DNA from 3 places in the Dermacoccus sp. Ellin185 genome. Region 2 is predicted to be linked to each of the others. Evidence: riboswitches for the same ligand, from Rfam matches in the RefSeq annotation. Region 2 holds a riboswitch; each other region holds the start of a gene.
The links. A riboswitch is a leader RNA that binds a small molecule or an ion and turns the genes downstream of it on or off. The one in region 2 is predicted to bind thiamine pyrophosphate.
Positions count from the first base shown of each region.

Region 1 (7,417 bases), on a different contig from region 2:
CCGCGATGGATCGCTTCTGCAAGCTCATCGCCTCCGAACCCGACATCTGCCGCGTCCCGGTCATGGTCGACTCCTCGAAGTGGGAGGTCATCGAGGCCGGGCTGAAGTGCATCCAGGGCAAGTCGATCGTCAACTCGATCTCGATGAAGGAGGGCGTCGAACCGTTCATCGAGCACGCCCGGCTGTGCAAGCGCTACGGCGCGGCGATCGTCGTCATGGCGTTCGACGAGGACGGCCAGGCCGACACCCTCGAGCGGCGCAAGACGATCACGAAGCGGGCCTACGACATCCTCACCGGCCCCGACGTCGACTTCCCGGCCGAGGACATCATCTTCGACCCGAACATCTTCGCGATCGGCACGGGCATCGAGGAGCACGCCAACTACGGCGTCGACTTCATCGAGGGCACGCGATGGATCAAGGCGAACCTGCCCGGCGCCCTCGTCAGCGGCGGCGTGTCGAACGTGTCGTTCAGCTTCCGCGGCAACAACCCGGTGCGCGAGGCGATCCACGCCGTCTTCCTCTACCACGCGGTCGCCGCGGGGATGGACATGGGCATCGTCAACGCCGGCGCGCTCGTCGTCTACGACGAGATCGACCCCGAACTGCGCGAGCTGATCGAGGACGTCGTCCTCAACCGGCGCGCCGACGCGACCGAGCGGCTGCTCGAGGCCGCCGAACAGTACAACTCGAGCGGTGAGCAGGCGGAAGCGAAGACGGAACAGTGGCGCGAACTGCCGGTGCGCGAACGCATCACGCATGCGCTCGTCAAGGGCATCGACGACCACGTCGAAGCCGACACCGAGCAGATGCGCGCCGAGCTGGAGGCCGAGGGCAAGCGTCCGCTCGAGGTGATCGAGGGCCCGCTCATGGACGGCATGGGCGTCGTCGGTGACCTGTTCGGCGCCGGCAAGATGTTCCTGCCGCAGGTCGTGAAGTCGGCGCGCGTCATGAAGAAGGCCGTCGCCTACCTCATCCCGTTCATCGAGGCGGAGAAGGAAGCGAGCGGCGTCACGAGCAAGCAGACGAACGGCACCGTCGTGCTCGCCACCGTCAAGGGCGACGTGCACGACATCGGCAAGAACATCGTCGGCGTCGTGCTGCAGTGCAACAACTACGAGGTGATCGACCTCGGCGTCATGGTCGCTCCGCAGAAGATCCTCGACGCTGCGCGCGAGCACGACGCCGACATCATCGGGCTGTCGGGCCTCATCACGCCGTCGCTCGACGAGATGGTGCACCTGGCCTCTGAGATGCAGCGTCAGGGCTTCACTCAGCCGCTGCTCATCGGCGGCGCGACGACGTCGCGTGCGCACACGGCCGTCAAGATCGACGGGCGCTACGACGAGCCCGTCGTGTGGGTGAAGGACGCCTCGCGCTCGGTTCCGGTCGTCGCTGCGCTGTTGTCGACGGGGGAGCGACGCGAGGCGTTGCTCGCCGACGTCGTCGCCGACTACGACGCGTTGCGCGCCCGACACGCGGCCAAGCGCGACGAGCGTCCGTTGCTGACGCTCGACGAGGCGCGGGCCAACGTCACCGAGATGGACTGGGCTGCAGGCGTTCCCGACGCTCCGGCCCTTGCCGTCGACGGCGCCCCCGTGACGAGGGTGTTCACCGACTACCCGGTGAGCGAGCTGCGTGAGTACATCGACTGGCAGCCGTTCTTCGCCGCCTGGGAGATGAAGGGGCGCTTCCCCGACATCCTGAGCAACCCCGCGCAGGGCGAGGCGGCGCGCAAGCTGTACGACGACGCGCAGACGATGCTCGACCGCATCAGTGACGAGGGCTGGTTGCACCCGGCGGGTGTCATCGGGTTCTGGCCGGCGCAGGCCGACGGTGACGACACCGTGCTGTTCGGCGACGCGTCGCGTTCGGCCGAGGTGGCGCGCCTGCACCACCTGCGTCAGCAGGGCACGCACCGTGACGGCGTGCCGAACCGCTCGCTCGCCGACTTCGTCGCCCCTACGGGTGCGGCCGACGACTGGGTCGGTGCGTTCGCCGTGACGGCTGGGACGGAGCTGCCGGAGCGGATCCGCGCGTTCAAGGACGACCTCGACGACTACTCGGCGATCCTGCTCGAGGCCCTCGCCGACCGCCTCGCGGAGGCGTTCGCCGAGCGGCTGCACGAGCGTGTGCGTCGCGAGTTCTGGGGTTACGAGGCAGGGGAGAAGCTGTCGAACGACGAACTCATCAGGGAGCGCTACCAGGGCATCCGTCCCGCGCCCGGCTACCCGGCGTGCCCCGAGCACACCGAGAAGGACACGCTGTTCGACCTGCTCGACGTGACCGCGTCGATCGGGGTCGAACTGACCGAGTCGCGCGCGATGTGGCCCGGCGCGTCCGTGAGCGGGTGGTACTTCGCGCATCCGCAGGCGCAGTACTTCGTCGTCGGGCGGATCGGGCGCGATCAGGTCGCCGACTACGCTGAGCGCAAGGGATGGACGATGGCCGAGGCCGAGCGCCACCTGGCCCCCAACCTCGGATACGACCCGGAGGACTGACGCGTGAACCCGACGCCGCACCTGAACCATCTCGACGCCCGCCTCGACGCGCTCGACTCATCGGCGTCCTCGCGCGCGGCGCATGGTTCGCATGCCCCCCGCGCGATCCTGTGGGACATGGATGGCACCGTCATCGACACCGAGCCGTACTGGATGGAGGCCGAGCGCGGCCTGATCGAGTCGTACGGGGCGTCGTGGAGCGAGGAGCAGGCGTTCCAGCTCGTCGGCAACGCGCTGCCCGTCACGGGTCGGATGATCAAGGATCAGACGGGTATTCCGTTGACGCCGGACGAGATCGTCGACATCCTGCTCGAGCAGGTCATCGAGAAGCTGAAGCAGCACGTGCCGTGGCGCCCCGGCGCGCAGGAGCTGCTGCTCGCCGCCCACGAGGCGGGGATGCCGTGCGCGCTCGTCACGATGTCGTACGAGTCGTTCGCGCGGGTGCTCGTCGACGCGCTGCCGGCCGGGACGTTCGAGGTCGTCGTCACCGGTGACATGGTGAGCGCGGGCAAACCGGACCCGGAGGCGTACGTGCGGGCCGCGGCAGAGCTGGGCCTGCGCCCGGATCAGTGCGTCGCGATCGAGGATTCGGCGACGGGCGTGCGCTCGGCCGTCGCGGCCGGCGTCCCCACGCTCGCCGTGCCGCATCTCGTCGAGATTCCGCAGCTCGACGGCCTCGTCGTCGTCCCCGACCTCGCCGCCGTCAGCCTCGACGACCTGCCGCGTCTGGCGGAGCAAGCTCGCGCGACGCGCTGATGCTCGAGCCGGCCCGGCAGGCCGTGGCACAGGCGAATGTGACCGAAAATCGCAGATGGGTACGCCGTTCGCGAATGTGGACGTAGATCGCAGATGGGGCGGGCACGGACGGAGACAAGAGTCGGTGAGGGGCGGAGTCGAGTTGCTCCACCCCTCACCGTTGCGAACCCGTCAGTCCTGGGGCGTGGGGGTTGCCAGGGCGTGGGCGGTGTCGGGGTCGACGTAGACGCTGCGCCCGAGCTCGACGAACGTCTTCGACATCTGCTGCATGCCCTCGCGCGCCTCGCTCTCGCTGACGACGCGCTGCTGGGCGCCGGCGTCGCCGAAGCGGTCGCGCACGTCCTGGCTGATGCGCATCGAGCAGAACTTCGGCCCGCACATCGAGCAGAAGTGTGCTGTCTTCGCCGCCTCGGCGGGCAGCGATTCGTCGTGGAACTCGCGCGCGGTGTCGGGGTCGAGCGACAGGTTGAACTGGTCGTTCCAACGGAACTCGAAGCGCGCCTTGCTCAACGCGTCGTCCCACGCTCGCGCGCCGGGGTGGCGCTTCGCGACGTCCGCGGCGTGCGCCGCGAGCTTGTACGTGATGACGCCGGTCTTGACGTCATCACGGTTCGGCAGGCCGAGGTGCTCCTTCGGCGTGACGTAGCACAGCATCGCGGTGCCACCCATCGCGATCGTCGTCGCGCCGATGGCGGAAGTGATGTGGTCGTAGCCGGGTGCGACGTCGGTGACGAGCGGGCCGAGCGTGTAGAACGGCGCGCCGTCACACCACTCCTGCTGCAGGCGCACGTTCTCCTCGACGAGGTCGAGCGGCACGTGCCCGGGGCCCTCGACCATGACCTGGACGTCGAACTGCCATGCCCGCTTCGTCAGCTCGGCGAGGGTGCGCAGCTCGGAAAGCTGCGCCTCGTCGTTGGCGTCGGCGGTACAGCCAGGGCGCAGGCCGTCACCGAGGGAGAAGGCGACGTCGTAGCGGGCGAAGATCTCGCACAGCTCGTCGAAGTGGGTGTAGAGGAAGTTCTCCTCGTGGTGCGCGAGACACCAGCCGGCCATGATCGAGCCGCCGCGGCTGACGATGCCCGTGATGCGCTCGGCCGTCATCGGCACGTAGCGCAGCAGCACGCCGGCGTGGATCGTCATGTAGTCGACGCCCTGCTCGCACTGCTCGATGACGGTGTCGCGGAAGATCTCCCACGTCAGCTTGTCGGCCTCACCGTTGACCTTCTCGAGGGCCTGGTAGATCGGCACGGTGCCGATCGGGACGGGGGAGTTGCGGAGGATCCACTCGCGCGTTGTGTGGATGTCGTCACCGGTCGACAGGTCCATGACGGTGTCGGCGCCCCACGTCGTCGCCCACGTCAGCTTGTCGACCTCCTCGGCGATCGACGACGTCACGGCCGAGTTTCCGATGTTCGCGTTGACCTTGACGAGGAAGCGACGCCCGATGATCATCGGCTCGCTCTCCGGGTGGTTGACGTTGGCGGGGATGATCGCGCGTCCGGCGGCGACCTCGTCGCGCACGAGTTCGAGGGCGCAGTTCTCGCGGGCGGCGACGAATCGCATCTCGGGGGTGATCAATCCCTTACGGGCGTAGTGCATCTGGGTGACGACGGCGCCGTCCTTCGAGCGCAGCGGTGCGCGACGTTCGCCGCGCCACTCGTGGCTCGCCTCACCGCGTCGGACGGCCGAGCGGCCGTCGTCGAGCAGGGTGCGCTCTCGGCCGGCGTACGTCTCGACGTCGTCGCGCTCGGCGATCCACTCGGCGCGCAACGGCGGCAGCCCGACCTCGGGGTCACTGCCCGGGCCGGAGGTGTCGTACAGCTCGACGGGAGCGTTGGCCGCGCCGGTGCCGGGGGAGTTGTCGAGGATGACCTCGGTGTAGGGCACGCGCAGGCCGTCCGCGTCTCGGTACTGCTTGCGGCGAGCGTCCGATCCGTCAGCGGGGGTGGTTGCGCGCCTCTGAACCGCGGCCGACGCCGGCGACGTGGCTGCTCGGTCGGTGGTGGCCGCGAGGTCGCGGGCGTTGAACGTCGTCATGATGGTGCCTCCTTCGGATCGGACGAAGGCACGGCAAGACCCCACGCAGCAGGCGTCGACGAACGTCGGCACCGAACGGAGGATGAGCGACCATGAGGTCTCCTTGGCTGCCTGCGCCGGCATGATCCGGGTCAGGTCGGGTAGCGGTCGGAGCAGTATCAGCTCCCTCTCAGCCCTGTTCTCAGGACTCCCACGAAGGACGCTTCCGACTATGGCACATCCCGGCAGACGAACGTGACGAAGGGGTCCGTCAGGTTCGTGACGAACCTGACGGACCCCTCCGGTCACGAGTCGTGCTCAGCGGCGCAACATCTCTTCCATCGTCGGCACCGCGACGAACGGATCGCGCGCCCGATTGCGCGTCTCGGCAAGCGTACGAACCGATTTCGACGATGTTCTCGGCGCTTCCCCATCCTTGGACACGCGCGCGCCAGAACCGCCGTTCACCACCACGTCTGCTCCGCCGAGCACGCGCTCTAGCTGCTGCGTCAACTCACCGGCGGCCTCGCTCGCCCGCGCTTCCAGGCCTCGCCCGGCCCAGTCGTCGGGCGCGGCGTAGACCGCCGTCGGCATGACGAGCGCCTTCATGTACGCGAACAGCGGTCGCAAGGCGGTGTCCGTCACCAGTGAGTGTCGGGCGGAACCGCCCGTCGCGCCGACGATGACGGGCACGCCGCTCAGCACGCCGCCCGCAGTCGCATCCCAGAACGACTTGAACAAGCCCGTGAAGCTCGCCTTGTACGTCGGCGTCACCGCGACCACGGCGTCGGCCGCGCCCAGCACCTCGTAGGCGTCCGCGAGCGCCGGGGGAGCGAACCCCGTCAACGACGCCGTCGTGATGTCGTGCGCCAGCGCCCGCAGGTCGATCCGCTCGACGACGACCTCGCTGCCCTGCTCCCGCGCACTCTCGACAACCGCGTCGCTCAGCAGCTGGGCGAGACGATGCGTCGACGATTCCTCACTCAACCCGCCGCTGATCACGGCGAGGCGTGCCGTCCAGTTCATCATCGTGTTCTCCTTCGTCTCGTTGCTCTGAGTTTGGGCGTAACGCCGCCGCCGGCGTCGCCCGCCCGGCCCGGTCAGCCGAGTTGTCGACGAACCGGGCTGATGCTCAACGGTCTTCGGCGCGCGTTCCCGTCACGTCGTCGGTCTTCGGAGCACGCGGCACACCTGTCTCGACGCCGCCCATCTGACCGGCGTCAGCCGAGGGCGTGTCGGTCGCCTGGGCAGCGCGCGCAGCCAGCAGGCTGGCATGCGTCGGGGCATCAGGCACGCCGGCGGCGCGTCGGATGTCCATCTCGGCGCGCAGCTGCGGCACGACCTTCGTGCCGAGCAGCTCGATCTGGTGCATGACCTCGGCGTGCGGCAGCCCGGCGTGGTCGATGAGGAACAGCTGACGCTGGTAGTCACCGACGTAGTCGCGGAAGCCGAGCGTGGCCTCGACGACCTCGTCCGGCGTGCCGACCGTCAGCGGCGTCTGACGCGTGTAGTCCTCCAACGAACCCGCCCCGCCGTAGACCGGCGCGTGATCGAAGTAGGGGCGGAACGTCTCCATCGCCTTCGCCTTCGACTCGGCCATGAACACCTGCCCACCGAGGCCGACGATCGCGTCCTGCGCCCGGCCGTGACCGTAGTGCTCGAAGCGTTCCCGGTAGAACTGCACCATCTGCGCAGCGTGCTGCGGCGGCCAGAAGATGTGGTTGTGGAAGAAACCGTCACCGTAGTAGGCGGCCTGCTCCGCGATCTCGGGGCTGCGGATCGAGCCGTGCCAGACGAACGGCGCGATGTCGTCGAGCGGGCGCGGCGTCGAGGTGAAACCCTGCAGCGGTGTGCGGAACTTGCCCTCCCACGTCACGTTCTCTTCGTTCCACAGGCGGCGCAGCAGCGCGTAGTTCTCGATGGCGAGCGGGATGCCGTCGCGGATGTCCTTGCCGAACCACGGGTAGACCGGGCCGGTGTTGCCACGCCCCAGCATGAGGTCGACGCGGCCGCCGGCGAGATGCTGCGCGTAGGCGTAGTCCTCGGCGATGCGCACCGGGTCCGTCGTCGTGATGAGCGTCGTCGACGTCGACAGGATGATGTTCTTCGTCACCACCGCGAGGTTCGCCATCAGCACGGCCGGG
Region 1 is NZ_AEIQ01000119.1:10,769-18,185, forward strand. Features, by position in the region: gene metH (methionine synthase) at 1-2,501, shown strand, start outside; gene HMPREF0321_RS13480 (HAD family phosphatase) at 2,505-3,257, shown strand; gene thiC (phosphomethylpyrimidine synthase ThiC) at 3,429-5,294, opposite strand; TPP riboswitch at 5,384-5,498, opposite strand; gene HMPREF0321_RS13490 (CE1759 family FMN reductase) at 5,592-6,302, opposite strand; gene HMPREF0321_RS13495 (CE1758 family FMN-dependent luciferase-like monooxygenase) at 6,406-7,417, opposite strand, start outside.
Region 1: it holds a riboswitch for thiamine pyrophosphate, as region 2 does, so the genes downstream of both, thiC (phosphomethylpyrimidine synthase ThiC) here and HMPREF0321_RS08135 (thiamine ABC transporter substrate binding subunit) in region 2, are expected to answer to the same signal.

Region 2 (7,417 bases):
CTGTCGTGGCGGAATCAGACGGCGATGTCGAAGCGGCTCGGCATCGCAGTGAGGAAGGCGTCGAGCAGCGCATCGTCGCGTTGCAGAGCCGGGGGGAGTTGGACGAGGAACAGCCCGAGGCGGTCGCCGAGCGCGTCGAGGGCGGGGGTGATGTGCGGTAGCCATTCGTCGAGGGCGGTGAGGTGGCCGACGTGGGTGAGGCCCTTGGGGGCCTTGACGGTCATGCGGAAGCCGTCGGGCAGGCGGCGGTGCCAGCTCTCGAAGCTCGTGAGTGCCGGCCAGCGGTAGTAGCCGGCGTTGAGTTCGACGGTGTCGAAGAGGTTCGCCGCGTAGTACTCGAGGCGCACGCGGTCGGCGACGCCTGCGGGGTAGACGGTGCCTTTCCAGGAGGCGTACGTCCACCCTGACGTGCCGAGGCGCAGTTGCGCTCGGGTGGCCGTGCTCATGGCGTCAGCATGCCACCGGAGCGCGGCGTGATGTTCGGCCGGGACGTGAATGTGGACGAGATCCGCCGAGGTGGACGTGAATCGCGAATGTGGGCGAAATTCGCCGGTGTGGACGAAATTCGCGACGCTCAGTGATGCGTCGGCCAGAGACACGCGAGGAGGGCCAGGCAGAACCTGACCCTCCAAGCGAACAGCTCCATGCGCAACATGGACGCCCCCGAGTCTGCTGCACCGAGCGTGGGAGCCGAGCCCGCGAGGCTCCCACGCCGGAAAGCGGACGAAGGGGAATTACTTCATGACGACGACGGGCGCCTGGCTCTTGCCCTTCTGGGCTTCCTTGGCCTCTTCTTCGGCGCGCTTGACGAGGGCCTGCGGCGGGTGGCCGGCGGACTTGGTGAAGTAGTCGGCGGCGCGGCGTTCGGCGTACATCTTGGCGGCGGCGAGTGCGCCGGTGGAGATGGCGGCGTAGATCGCGGCTTCGATGATGCTGGCGTTCGGGTCCTTCGCGCTGCGCGGGCTCTTGCCGGTCGTCATCTTCCACGTCTTGGTTGCGGTGGTCGTCGCGATCTTGCTCGCGACGATGCCGGCGCCCATGCTCAGCACCTTCCACACGAGGTTGCCCATGGTGTTTCCCCTTACGTGTCGTCGGCCGTCGTGAGGCGTCGTCGAGCCTCGGGCCGTTGATGTCTTGGGTCCATCCTCGCGCGTGCATGTGTCGCTGCGCCAGTCGGCATGCTCATCAGCCCGGTCTGACGGGGGTGGGCGTCGTGGCGGCCGGCTCGTGCACGAGGGATCCGGCGTCGGCGTGAGGTGCGCACGAGCCGTCAGCGGGGATGCCGGAGTGCGAAGCGGGCCGAAGCGTGTCGTCCGTCGGTGGTCGGTGCTAATCTCACGCTCGAACGACAGGGGAGCGCAGTGTGCGCTGAGATCGTGCCGCATCCGGCACCAAACCCTCGAACCTGACCCGGTTAGCACCGGCGGAGGAAGTCGAGTTCTCACTCGTCGCGCGTACGTGCGGGCGACGACGTCCCTCACTGGCCGTGAGGAGGAACGTTCACATGATGTCTCGTGGTGGCCGCGCCGTGCTGGCGCTCGCGTGCGTGGGTGCGCTGGCGGCGTGCAGCGTCGACAACAACTCGTCGGGCTCGAAGTCGAGTTCAGCGGGCGGCTCGGGTGCGTCGGGTTCGGGCGCGTCGAAGACGGTCACGTTGGTGACGCACGAGTCGTGGGCGCCCGACAAGAACGTCATGGCCGAGTTCACGAAGCAGACGGGCTACACCGTCAAGGTCGTGAAGTCCGGTGACGCCGGTGAGCTCGCGAACAAGCTCGTGCTGAGCAAGAACAACCCGCTCGGTGACGTCGTGTTCGGCATCGACAACACGTTCGCCTCGCGTGTCACGACGAACGACGTCCTCGAGCCGTACAGCCCGAAGGGCGCGCCTGCGTCGGCGTCGAAGTACGAGCTGCCGGACGGCCAGGGCAAGGGGCAGCTGTCGCCGATCGACACCGCGTCGGTGTGCGTCAACGTCGACGACGCGTGGTTCACGAAGAACCACAAGACGAAGCCCGCGTCGTTCGACGACCTTGTCAAGCCCGAGTACAAGAACCTCATGGTCGCGCCGGGCGCGTCGTCGAGCTCGCCGGGCATGGCGTTCTTCCTCGCGACCGTCGGCCACTACGGCCAGGACGGCTGGGAGGCGTACTGGAAGAAGCTCATGGCGAACGGGCTCAAGCTGACGTCGGGCTGGAGCGACGCGTACGAGGTCGACTTCACCGGCAGCGGCAAGGGCAAGCGTCCGATCGTCGTCAGCTACGACAGCTCGCCGGCGTTCACCGTCGACAAGGCGGGCACGTCGACGACGTCGGCGCTGCTCGACACGTGCTTCCGATCGACCGAGTACGCCGGTGTGCTCAAGGGGGCGAAGAACCCCGACGGCGCGAAGGCGCTCATCGACTTCATGAACGGTGCGAGCTTCCAGAAGTCGCTGCCCGACTCGATGTACGTCTTCCCCGTCGACTCGAACGTCGAACTGCCCAAGGCGTGGGCGGCGAACGCGAAGCAGCCGACGAAGCCGATCGAGGTGTCGCCCGCCGACATCGACAAGAACCGTTCCGAATGGCTGACGAAGTGGAAGGACGTCACGTCCAAGTGACGCCCGAGCGATGAACGGCACCCGTGATGGTCTGCGTCGCGGCGCACGAGCCCGGGGCGCTCGCGCGCCGTTCGTCATGGCCGCGCTTGCCGTCGTCCCGCTCGTGTTCCTCGCGATCTTCTTCGCGTGGCCCGTCGCAGCGATGGCGGTGCGTGGGCTCGCGCCGGGTCGGCACGTCGATCTGGGCGGATTCACGGACGTCCTGACGCGCCCGCGCATCCTGCGCGTGCTGTGGTTCACCGTGTGGATGGCGGCGCTCGCGACGGCGTGCTCGGTGCTGCTCGGTGTGCCCGTCGCGCACGCCCTGTACCGGCTGCGCGTGCCGGGGGCGGGGGTGTGGCGCGCGCTCGTCGTCCTGCCGTTCGTCATGCCGACGGTCGTCGTCGGCGTCGCGTTCCGGTCGCTGTTCGCCGACGGCGGCCCGCTTGCCTGGTTGGGCTGGGACGGCTCGTGGCAGCCGGTGCTGCTCGCGATGGTGTTCTTCAACGTGTCCGTCGTCGTGCGCACCGTCGGGCCGATGTGGGCGTCGCTCGACCCGCGCACGGCGGAGTCGGCGGCGGCACTCGGGGCATCACCGCGGCAGGTCTTCCGGACGGTGACGTGGCCGCAGCTGCGCCCCGCCGTCGTCAGCGCCGCGAGCGTCGTGTTTCTGTTCTGCTCGACGGCGTTCGGCATCGTCCTCATGCTCGGTGGCCTGCGCTACTCGACACTCGAGACGGAGATCTACTCCCTCACCGTCGAATTCCTCGACCTGCGAGCCGCGGCGGTGCTGTCGGTGACGCAGTTCGTCCTCGTCGCGGCGCTGCTCGTCGTCAGCGAACGCTCGCGCATCGGGCGTCATGACGAGCGGGTGCGGCGTGGCGTGACGCAGCAGACGGCGCTGCGACGTCCTGGTCGCGGTGACGTGGCTGCCCTGACGCTCACCGCCGCTGTCGGGGCGCTCATCCTGGCGCCGCTGGTGACGCTGCTCGTGCGCTCGCTGCGTTCCGATGGCGGCTGGACGGTGCAGCACTATCGCGGATTGGGTGACCTCGGGGTCGTCGGTGCGCTCTCGCAGAGCTGGCGCATCGCGATCGACGCTGCGTTGCTCGCGCTCGTGCTGGGGGTGTGCGTCTGCGTCGTCGTGTCGTGGCGCGCGGCGAGCCCGAAGGGGCGGAGTGTCGTCCGGCTGCTCGACGCGGCGTTCATGCTGCCGCTCGGCGTCTCGGCCGTGACCGTCGGTTTCGGTTTCCTCATCACGCTCGACCGGCCGCCTCTCGACCTGCGTTCGTCGTCAGCGCTCATTCCGATCGCGCAGGCAATGGTCGCGCTGCCGCTCGTCGTGCGCACGCTGACGCCCGTGCTGCGCTCGCTGGACCCCCGTCCGCGCGAGGCGGCCGCCGCGCTCGGGGCCTCGCCGGTCCGGGCATGGATGACGGCGGATCTGCCGGTGCTGTGGCGACCCTTCGTCGCGGCAGCCGGGTTCGCGCTCGCGGTTTCGCTCGGCGAGTTCGGCGCGACGGCCTTTCTCGCGCAACCTGATTCGCCGACGTTGCCCGTCGTCATCTACCAGCTGATCGGGCGCCCCGGTGACGCCAACTTCGGTGGCGCGATGGCAGCGTCCGTCGTGCTCGCAGCCGTGACTGGTCTCGTCATGGTGGCCGTCGACAAGATCGGCGGCGTCGCCGCAGGGAGGATGGGCTGATGGTGGGACGACCCAGGCGAGGCGACGCCGGTCCGGCGTGGGCTGGTGGGACGCCGGTCGGTGAAGAGCGGGCCAACGGGATGCCGTCTGGTGGCGAGAGGTCCGACGGGTTGCGAGCCGGTGGGACGCGGTCCGAGGGGATGACGTCTGGTGGCGAGCGGGCCGATGGTGAGCGGGCCGCGGAGGCGGCGCGCGGGCTCGTCGTCAGCGGCGCCCGCGTGACGTTCGCCGGCCAGGAGTCACCGGCGCTCGACGACGTCGATGTCACCGTCGACGCCGGGCGCGTGCTCGCCGTCCTCGGCCCGAGCGGCTGCGGCAAGTCGACGCTGCTGCGCGCCGTCGCAGGCTTGCAGCGTCTCGACGCGGGGCGCGTCAGCTTCGACGGCGACGACGTGACGCGCGTGCCGACGCACAAGCGCGACTTCGCGCTGATGTTCCAGGACGGCCAACTGTTCGGGCACCTCGACGTCGCCGCGAACGTCGCCTACGGGCTGGCGCGACGTGGTGTGGGGCGCGCCGAGCAGGCCGCACGCGTCGGGCAACTGCTCGACCTCGTCGGGCTGCCTGGCTACGAGAAGCGTTCTCCCGCAACGCTTTCCGGCGGTCAACAGCAGCGTGTGGCGCTCGCGCGGGCCCTCGCGGTGCGACCGCGGTTGTTGCTCCTCGACGAGCCGCTCTCGGCCCTCGACAGAGGCCTGCGCGAGCGGTTGTCGACCGATCTGCGGGCCATCCTCACCGCCGAGAACGCGACCGCACTGTTCGTCACGCACGATCACGGCGAGGCGCTCACCGTCGCCGACGACATCGCCGTCATGCGCGACGGACGCATCGTCCAGCACGGTGCCGCGCCTGAGGTGTGGGCCGTGCCGTCCGACGAAGACACCGCCGATTTCCTCGGCTTCACGACGACCCTGGACCCCGACGAGGCGACAGCGGTGGGCCTCGCGCCGGGGCGTTGGAAGTTGCGTCAGAGTGCCCTACGGGTGGTTGCGACAGGAACGGCGTCCGGCTCCTCTTCGGGAGACGGTGTCGCAATGCGTGACGCCGGGGCGACGCATGGTTCCTCGTGGGGCGAAGCGGCCGGAGCGCGTGACGCCCGGGCCCCCCGCGCGCTGGCGGCGAGCATCGTGCACAGCGCGGTGGCGGACGAGTTGACGCGCGTGAGCGTCCGGCTCGATGCGCTGCCCATGCTGGAGCTGGCTGCTGTGGCCTACCCCGGCGACGTCGAACCGGCCGCGCTCGAGCCCGGCGCCCGCGTCGGCGTCGTGCTCGACGCCTCCCAGGGCGTGCAGTTCACCCACTGACGATTCCCGGGCAACATCGCGCGTCAGAGCTTGCGGACCGTCAGGCTCTGCGCGATGCGTCCGACGGGGCCGTGGATGTCGTGCAGTGACGTCATCGTGACGCCGAGCCCGCTCTCGCCCATCGCGACGATGGTGTCGAATCCCGTTGCGGTGGGGTCGGGTTGGCGGAAGAGGTGCACCGTCAAATCGACGTTGGGGTACATCCACTCGCGCGGATCGACGCGGACGGCGATGCCGTTGGCGCCGTCGATGACGGAGAGGAAGTGCGTCGTCGGGGTGATCTGTTCACCCATGACGATCGGCAGCTGCGTGCGCAGCCAGACGCGGTGTCGGCCCGGCACGTAGGGTTCGGCCTCGTAACCGTCGAGGGAGTGGATGAAGCCGCCCGGCCACATGCTCGCCATGCTGTAGGGGGTGCATTCTTCGAGGGGCGGCATGGTGGGCACGTCGGCGCCCGCCACCGGTGAGGAATCCTGCTTCGACAGACGCCACGCGCGCCCGACGATGATGGTTCGTCCGTCGACGCTGAACGTGGCTTCGACGAGTTCGATCGTGCGGCCGGGGCGGATCGTGCGCACCGACACGAGCGTCGGACGCAGCGGGATGAAGCCGAGGACGTCGAAGGTGATCTTCGCAAGCTGCATGTCGTCGCGCGGCTCGTGCTGTTCGATGCAGTGCACCATGAGCCCTGCCGACGCGGCGAGGTGCTGCTCGCCCTCGTTCCAGGCGCCCTGCACGTGGATCGTCGGATCGAACAGGCGCGCGCCCTCGGGGGCTCCTTCGGGGGTCTCGAGGCGGGGGATGAAGTAGGTGTCGACGTCCTCGCGCGGCGTGAACGCAGGAAGCTCAGGTGCATCAGCTGGCATGCCCTCACCCTACCCATCTGGTGTGACCTGGATCGCTTCGGTGGCGGCGCCGCGTACCCATCTGCGATTCCTGTCCACATTCAGTGGCTCGAGCGGGTCAGACGCGCGTGGAGCCTGGCCCAGGCAGCTGCGGCAGGGGGAGGGTCTCGAGCCACTCGGCGATGAGGGCGCCCACGGGTTCGACGCCGGCTGCGGCAGCCACCTCGTCCGCGAGCCGCACGAACTGCTGCGTCGTCACCGTCTTGCCGGTGTTCTCGGCCACCCATCGCTGCAGCAGCGTGAAGAACGCGGCGTCACCCATCGTCAGGCGCAGGGCGTGCAGCGTCAGCGCTCCGCGCTTGTAGACGCGGTCGTCGAACATGTCCTTCGGGCCCGGATCGTGCAGGCGCAGATCCTTCGGCAGCCGCGACAGGCGCAGCCACGCCTCGCGCGCCCGCTGGTCGGCGCTCCCGAGATGGATCTCCTCGCTCCACAGCCACTCGCTGTAGCAGGCGAAACCCTCGTGGAGCCAGATGTCCTCCCACGACGCCGCCGTCACGGCGTTGCCGAACCACTGGTGCGCGAGTTCGTGCGCGATGAGGCGCTGCGCGTCCCAGCCGCGGTTCGCGAAGTTGGAACCGAACGTCGACAACGTCTGCGACTCGAGGGGGATCTCGAGCGGGTCGTCGGTGATGACGGCCGTGTACGAGGCGAAGGGGTACGCGCCGAAGCGCGAGGAGAAGAAATCGATCATGTGCAGCTGGTCGGAGAACGCCTCTCGGACCGGCTCACGCAGACGAGGCGGGAAGACGAGGCGGACGTCCGTCGACTTCGCCTGGATCTGACGGGTCTGGTACGGCCCGATCTGCAACGTCGCCAGGTACGGAGACATGGGTGCTGTGCACTCGTACGTCCACGTCGCACGTCGGCCCGTGTGACGGCGGCGCAGCAGAGTGCCGTTGGCGACGACGTGGTACTCGGCATC
Region 2 is NZ_AEIQ01000077.1:55,403-62,819, reverse strand. Features, by position in the region: partial or broken gene HMPREF0321_RS08145 (DUF72 domain-containing protein) at 1-446, opposite strand, end outside; gene HMPREF0321_RS08140 (DUF4235 domain-containing protein) at 735-1,070, opposite strand; TPP riboswitch at 1,341-1,449, shown strand; gene HMPREF0321_RS08135 (thiamine ABC transporter substrate binding subunit) at 1,505-2,599, shown strand; gene HMPREF0321_RS08130 (iron ABC transporter permease) at 2,610-4,283, shown strand; gene HMPREF0321_RS08125 (ABC transporter ATP-binding protein) at 4,424-5,587, shown strand; gene HMPREF0321_RS08120 (thioesterase family protein) at 5,611-6,453, opposite strand; gene HMPREF0321_RS08115 (M1 family metallopeptidase) at 6,551-7,417, opposite strand, start outside.

Region 3 (7,417 bases), on a different contig from region 2:
TGCATCGAACGGTGCGGCGCGCACGATCGCGTCCGCATCGCCTCCTTCTCCGACGCGCGGCGCCGAGCCGTCCTCGCCGGCCTGACGCGACCGGTCCGTTCATCGCCAGGGCAGTCGCGCACCATCGCGCTGTGGCTCGCGGCGCACCTGCCGGTGCTCGGTTCGCCCCTCGTCGCGCGCCTCGCGCACGGCATCGACGCCGTGCAGATCCCCGAACGTCAGGGCCGCCTGCGCGTGCTGACGCCGAGACTCCTGCGCGTCCTGCACGGCGCCGGGCTCGACGTCCACGTGTGGACGGTCAACGAGCGCGCCGACATGGAGCGTCTGCTCGACCTCGGCGTCGACGGCCTCATCACCGACCGCGCCGACGTGCTCAAGGACGTCCTCGTCGAACGGGGTGAATGGGGCTGAGCAGAGCGGCTCGATGGGCGATCGCCTGGTTTCGTCAGCCTGCAGCGCGGACCTCGTCTTTGATGGCGTGACCGTGCAGAGGCCAGGTGCGGTGTGCTGGACGCACGTGGTTGGGAGTGCGCCGAAGTGGCGAGGCGCGATCGCTGAGCCGCGACCGTCGAGAATCGTTGACACGGCGGGTATCCGGCGAAAGTATCTTTACGTCAAGATACTTTCACCGGAAGGCGCCTCATGCTCACGTTGCATCATGTCCAGGTCTCGATGCCCGAGGGTCGCGAGGACGACGCCCGACGTTTCTACCGCGATGCCCTCGGCCTCGACGAGATCGCCAAACCCGGCGTGCTCGCACAGCGCGGCGGCGCGTGGTTCCGCGCGTTCGCTGACGACGGCGCCGTCGCGGCCGAGATCCACCTCGGGATCGACGAACCGTTCGTCCCCGCCAAGAAGGCCCACCCCACCCTCGTCGTCGAATCGACAGCTGCCCTGGAGGCCCTTGCCGCGCGCATCGAGGGCGCCGGTTTCGACGTGAACTGGGCCGAGCGCCACACCCTCGACGGCTACGAACGCTTCCACTGCCGCGACGCGTTCGGCAACCGCGTCGAGGTGCTGACGCCCGAGCTCTGACGGCTCGCGAGCGCGATGCGTCAGTCGTGCGACGGCTCGGGCGCATGCCCGAGGGAACGGTTGATCTCGGCGATCAACCGGCGTCCGTGCACACCCCACGCGTGCCGCTCGTCGGCACTCGCGCGCGTCAGGGCGCGCTGCCACGTGAAGACGCGCCCGACCCGGGCGATGAGCAGGGCGTCGTCGACGGCGGCGCTCAGCGCAGTGCTCGAGACGACGTCGCTCCACACGCTGAGGTAGGCGCGCAGGATGCGCTCACGGGCTGCGCGGGCGGCGTCGTCGTCGAGTCCCTCGCCGATGCGCTCGAGCGGGACGAGCAGCGAGCACAGCGGGTTGCCGACGCTCGCGTCGCCCCAGTCGAAGATGCGCGCGTCGTGAGCGCCCGCCGAGGTGCCGTCGGCAAAGACGTTGCCGGCGTGCAGGTCGTCGTGCTGAATGGTCAGCGGCAGCCCGACGGCGTCGAGCCGCTGCGCGGCGCGGCGCACCTCACGTGTCGTGTCGGGTTTGAGCCCAAGGCGTTGCCACCGGCGAGCAGATTCGCGCGGCGACATGTCGGGCACGCCCGCGTCGCGCAGTTGATCGACGACCCGCGTCGACGAGCGTTGCAGTCGCGCGTAGCGTCGCACCACGGACGACATGAGGCTGACGGCGTCGTCGTCACGCTGTACGTCACGCAGCACCGGGCCCTGATCGGGCATGAGCAGCCAGCCGCGCTCGGGGTCGTCGGCCCACACGACCGGAACCGCGTCGGGCGTGACGGAACGCAACGCGCGCAGGATGGCGGCCTCGGGGCTCATCTCCGGGCTCGTCGCCTTGAACCACACGCGCCCTTGATCGGTCGTCTCGGCGACGAGCACCGTCGACCAGGGACGCACCCGCGGCTGCAACGGCGTCGTCGGCACACGTTCGAGACCGCGCCGCGCGAGGGCCGTGTCCATCCAGCGCACGGCCTCCCAGCGCCACGTCTCACTGCTCCAGATCGCGCTCGCGGGCGCGACCTGATCAGAGCCGGGGAGAACAGGAAGATCGGGTGACTTCACCACGTCGTTCGACCGCTCAGTCGATGTCGGCGTGAGCGGCGACCGGCATGGCGTCCCCGAGATCACCCGTCGCACCGGCATCACGTCCCGCGGCCTGCGTGCCTGCGTCACCGTCGCGGGTGCCTGCACCGCCGCCAGGCGCGTGTGCACCACCGTCGTACACATCGGCGCGCGTGAGTGCTGCGTCGTCGCGCCCGAGAGCGTCGACGATGTCGGCGGCCGTCAGCCCCACGGTCGCGAGCACCTCGCCGCGCGAGGCGTGGACGAGGAACTCCTTGGGAATGCCGAACGTGTCGAGCGGCGTGCGCACACCGGCTTCACGCAGGCGTCGCGCGACGGCGCTGCCGACGCCCGCCTCGACGAGGTTGTCCTCGATGACGACGACCCGGCCCGCGGCGCGGGCGAGGTCGACGAGTTCGTCGGCCACCGGGTAGGTCCAGCGCGGGTCGATGACCTGGACGCGACGGCCCTGATCGGTGAGCAGATCGGCGACGCCGAGTGCCGTCGAGACCATCGACCCGACACCGACGACCAGCACGTCCACGCCGTCGCCGCCGTCGGGTTCACGCATGACGTCGAGGCGACCGAGACGCCTCTCGGCGACGAGCGGGTCGGCGACGTCGCCCTTGGGGAAGCGGATGACGCTCGGCGCGTCGTCGATGTCGACGGCCTCGCGCAGCAGTTCGCGCACCTGTGCGCCGTCGCGCGGGGCGGCGAGGTGCAGGCCGGGCACGATCGAGCAGATCGACATGTCCCACATGCCGTTGTGCGAGGCGCCGTCGGAGCCGGTGACGCCGGCACGGTCGAGCACGAACGTCACGCCCTGACGGTGCAGTGCGGTGTCCATGAGCAGCTGGTCGAACGCGCGGTTGAGGAACGTCGCATAGACGGCGACGACGGGGTGCAGGCCGCCGTACGACAACCCGGACGCCATCGTGACGGCATGCTGCTCGGCAATGCCGACGTCGAACACGCGCTCGGGGTACTTCTTCGCGAACCCGTCGAGCCCGACGGGGATGAGCATGGCAGCCGTGATGGCGACGATGTCGTCGCGCTCGGCGCCGAGGGCGACCATCTCGTCGCTGAACTCGTCGGTCCAGATGCGGCCACTCACCTCGAACGGCAGGCCGGTCTCGGGGTTGAACTTGCCGATGCCGTGCCACTGGTCGGCCTCGTCGGAGAACGCGGGCTCGTAGCCGCGGCCCTTCTGCGTGATGACGTGCACGAGGGTCGGCCGGCCGTAGTCGCGAGCGCGGCGCAGCGCGGCCTCGACCGCCGCCTCGTCATGTCCGTCGATCGGGCCGAGGTACTTGATGCCGAGGCTCTCGAAGACGCCCGTGTCGGGGTAGACGATGTCCTTGAGACCACGCTTCACGCCGTGCAGCGCCTCGTACATCTTCGTCCCGACCTTCGGCGTCGCCTGCAGGCGGTTCTTGCCCCAGTCGAGCACCTGGTCGTAGGTGTGCATCGTGCGCATCGTCGCGAGGTGGTGCGCCATCCCGCCGATCGTCGGGGCATAGGAGCGCTCGTTGTCGTTGAGGACGATGACGAGCGGCAGGTCGGCGTCGGCGGAGATGTTGTTGAGCGCCTCCCACGCCATGCCGCCGGTCAGGGCGCCGTCACCGATGACGGCGACGGTGTGACGGTCGCTCTCACCCTTGAGGCGGCGCGCCTTGGCGATGCCCTCGGCCCAGCTCAGCGACGTCGAGGCGTGCGAGTTCTCGACGACATCGTGCTCGGACTCCTCGCGGCTCGGGTAACCCGACAGTCCGCCGGATTTCTTGAGCTTGCTGAAGTCGTGACGCCCCGTCAGCAACTTGTGGACGTAACTCTGGTGGCCGGTGTCGAAGACGAACGTGTCCTTCGGCGAGTCGAAGACGCGGTGCATCGCGATGCTCAACTCGACGACACCCAGGTTGGGGCCCAGGTGCCCACCCGTCTTGGAGACGGATTCGACGAGGAACTGACGGATCTCGGCGGCGAGCGCGTCGAGCTCCTCGGCGGGGATTCGCTTGAGATCGTCCGGACCCGAGATGGTTTCCAGCAGCGTCACGTCTCACTCAGCCTTTCGAAAGTGCAGTCTCCTGAGTCTAGGTCGTCGACCGCGCAGCCGCCATGCGGGCGTGGGCACCCTCCCGTCGCGCCCCCGTCGGAGCCGGTAGCGCCGTCGGAGATCAAAGGCCGGGACTCTGCCCGCCCACGCACCCGCCCCGAACGCCGGCGCATCACAGCCGAGGGACGAACGTCTTGCCGCGCATCGCCTCGTGCACGAGACGGACGGCGCGCGCCGTGGCACGCAACCGCAGCCCCTCCGCGGACAGGTGCTCCATCACCTGCGGCACCGCGCGCGGTGGCAGCTCGTCAGCGAGGTCGACGCGGATGCGGCGATATGACTCGCGCATCGCGCCGAGTTGAGCGTCGACATGCCACGTCGCCACCCAAGCGAGCGCCACCGGGTGACGGCGCCATGCGTCGTAGGCGCGAAAATCCGAGGGGCACTGATCGAGCAGCCACTGCGTCGCCGCCTCCTGCCACCCCGGCGCACCCGGCGGCGGCACACCTTTCGGCCAGCCCGGAGGGCCGGTGTTCACCTCGTCCGACATGACCCCAGCGTACCCCATTGTTCGAACACGTGTTCTATTTGATGACCGCCCCACGAGACCCGCAGACCGGCGCGACGCACTCCCCCGAAGCCGGGTGCTCTGTGGCATGCTGAGCCCGTCACACGGGAGCCCGAGGCGCGGGCTGAGAGGGCATCGCCATGCCGACCGTCCAACCTGATGCGGTTCATGCCGCCGTAGGGAGTGTTCGATCGTGTCTACCCTGACGCCTGCCCCTTCCCCTGCCCACGACGATGCGCCGCGCCTGGCGCCGGCCGCCGCCACCCCAGAACGGCGCGAGGCCCGCCGCAGCGCCCTCGTCGGAAATTTCGTCGACCAGTTCGACATCTTCCTGCCCGTCATTGCGCTGGGTGGGGTGCTGTCGACGCGTTCGACGATTCCCGACGGCCTCGTCTTCGCCGCGACACTCCTGGGCCGCCCCCTCGGGGCGTTCGCCCTCGGCACCCTGGCCGATCGTCGCGGACGAGCCCGCGTGTCACGCGGCGCACTGCTCGGCCTGAGCGTGTGCACCGGCCTCATGGTGACGCTCCCCCTGCACACCTCGACGTGGGCCGTGGCCGCTCTCCTGGCGTTGCGCTTCGCCGCCGGATTCTTCCTCGGCGGGCAGTACTCCGCGGCCATCCCCCGCGCCCTCGCGCTCACAGAGCCGCAACGACGCGGCCACCTGAGCGGCCTCGTCATGGCGATGTCACCCCTCGCGAACGCCACCATCGCTGCCGCCACGATGATGCTGACGGCCTCACTCGGCGGCGCGTACACCACGTGGGGGTGGCGCCTGCTGTTCGTCGTCGGCGCACTCCTGCCGTTGATCCTGGCCCTCACCGCGAGGTCAGCGCACGCCGGGCCGGCAGGTCACAGCCACTCTTCCCACGAATCCGACAAGCGCGATCCCGCCGCGCACGTCGCGACCGACGACGAGGAAGAGCGCGTGACGGGCCGTGTCGTGGCCGCATTGTTCACCCTCATGACGGGGTTGTGGTTGTTCACGATGATGGGCGTCTCGGTGCTGACGAGTTCGCTGCGCCCGCACTTGTCCCCCCATGACGTCGGGCTCGTCATGCTCGTCGCGACGGCCTTCAGTGCGCCGACGATGGCCGCGGCGGGTGCCGTCTCGACGCGTGTGGGCCGTTCACGCTTCTTCATGGCGTTCGGAGCACTGGCCTGCATCGCCGCCCCCGCCGCCTATCTCGCGGCGATGCATGCGGCGTCATCGGGCAGCATCGTCGCCACGACGATCGCCGCCGCGGCCGTCCAGATCGTCACCGTCTCCGCCTACGGCCCGGTCGGCGCCTACCTCGCCGAACACTTCCCCGAGTCGCGACGTTCGCGCGGCTACGGCAGCGTCTATTCGGCGTCGGTCGTGCTGCCCGGCCTGTACCCGTTCTGGCTGCCCACCGTGACGCAGTGGCTCGGCCGTTCGGCCGTCGTCCCGCTCGTGCTGTGCGTCGCGGGCCTCCTCGTCACTCTTGCCCCCGCGTGGATACGCGGAAGTAACGTTGGTGGTTACGAAAAAGTAAGTTGAGTGGGTGAAATCAGCTCGAACCGGTGGCGACGCCGTGATGATCTTGTTAACGTCGTGACTCGGTTCACATCGACTATCGAAGGATGAGCATGTTCACCACACGCCGTACCGCCAAGATCGCCCTCGTCGCCACCGCCGTGGCCGGCACCGTCACGATGGCTGCGCCCGGCGCGCAGGCCGCGACGAGCGACACGACGAAGGACACCATCTGGAACCTCGGCTACGACACGTCGGCGACGACGACGATCAAGAAGTCCGGGCAGTCCTCGACGACGACCGGCTTCACCTTCTCCACCCTCCACGTCGAGAAGGGTGACTTGAGCTCCGACATCATGCTCAAGGACTTCAAGATGCCGGTGAAGCTCGGCAAGCTGCAGATCGCCATCGCGACGATCTCGCAGGAACCCGTCGGCAAGGCCGTCGGAACGATCGACCCGAACACGCACAAGATCGTGCAGACCCAGAAGGTCAACCTCCACATCAAGGATGTCTCGGCCACGGGTAAGGGCCTCATCAACCTCGTCGGCAAGAACTGCCGCACGAGCAGCCCCATCACGCTGACCGTGACGGGCAAGCAGGGTGGCTTGTTCGACCCGATCAACCTCTCGGGCACGTTCACCATCCCGAACTTCGCCAACTGCGGCCTGTCGACGAGCCTCGTCAACAGCCAGGTGGCCGGCCCCGGCAACACGATCAACATGACGCTGACGCCGCACGGCTGATTACGGCCAGCCTCACACGCATCATCTCGGCCGCCGGTACCCCACGGGTGCTGGCGGCCGACGCGTGTCGACTGACGGCAACCGCCACCCGCCCCGATAGCCGCTCGAGCATCACGCACCTGCACGACGAATGTGCGGCACATGCTTCGTGCAGACGCGTAATCGTCGAGCAGCTGATGGCCGGCGCGGTTCACCCAGCGGTTGCGACCTCCGTCACCGTCGTCACCCGACGAAGTTGTAGTGCCACCACTCGGGGTTGGACCCGCGCCGATCCATGTAGTCGGGGCGGTCGAATCCCCAGCGCTTGGAGTTGGCCGTCAGCCACACGTCGTAAGAACGCCCGAAGTACAGAGGCGAGTTGATCGCGTTCGTGCGGGCGATGCCGAAGTCGATCGCGTTGCCCAACCCGTGGTTCGAGGTGCCGGGGACGGCCGCGCGGGGGTAGCCGAGAGTGCGGTAGAGCAGCTGCTGACGGCT
Region 3 is NZ_AEIQ01000065.1:17,445-24,861, reverse strand. Features, by position in the region: gene HMPREF0321_RS06790 (glycerophosphodiester phosphodiesterase) at 1-411, shown strand, start outside; gene HMPREF0321_RS06785 (VOC family protein) at 643-1,035, shown strand; gene HMPREF0321_RS06780 (phosphotransferase family protein) at 1,056-2,075, opposite strand; gene dxs (1-deoxy-D-xylulose-5-phosphate synthase) at 2,092-4,128, opposite strand; gene HMPREF0321_RS06770 (hypothetical protein) at 4,301-4,678, opposite strand; TPP riboswitch at 4,791-4,896, shown strand; gene HMPREF0321_RS06765 (MFS transporter) at 4,890-6,218, shown strand; gene HMPREF0321_RS06760 (hypothetical protein) at 6,308-6,940, shown strand; gene HMPREF0321_RS14830 (D-alanyl-D-alanine carboxypeptidase family protein) at 7,163-7,417, opposite strand, start outside.
Region 3: it holds a riboswitch for thiamine pyrophosphate, as region 2 does, so the genes downstream of both, HMPREF0321_RS06765 (MFS transporter) here and HMPREF0321_RS08135 (thiamine ABC transporter substrate binding subunit) in region 2, are expected to answer to the same signal.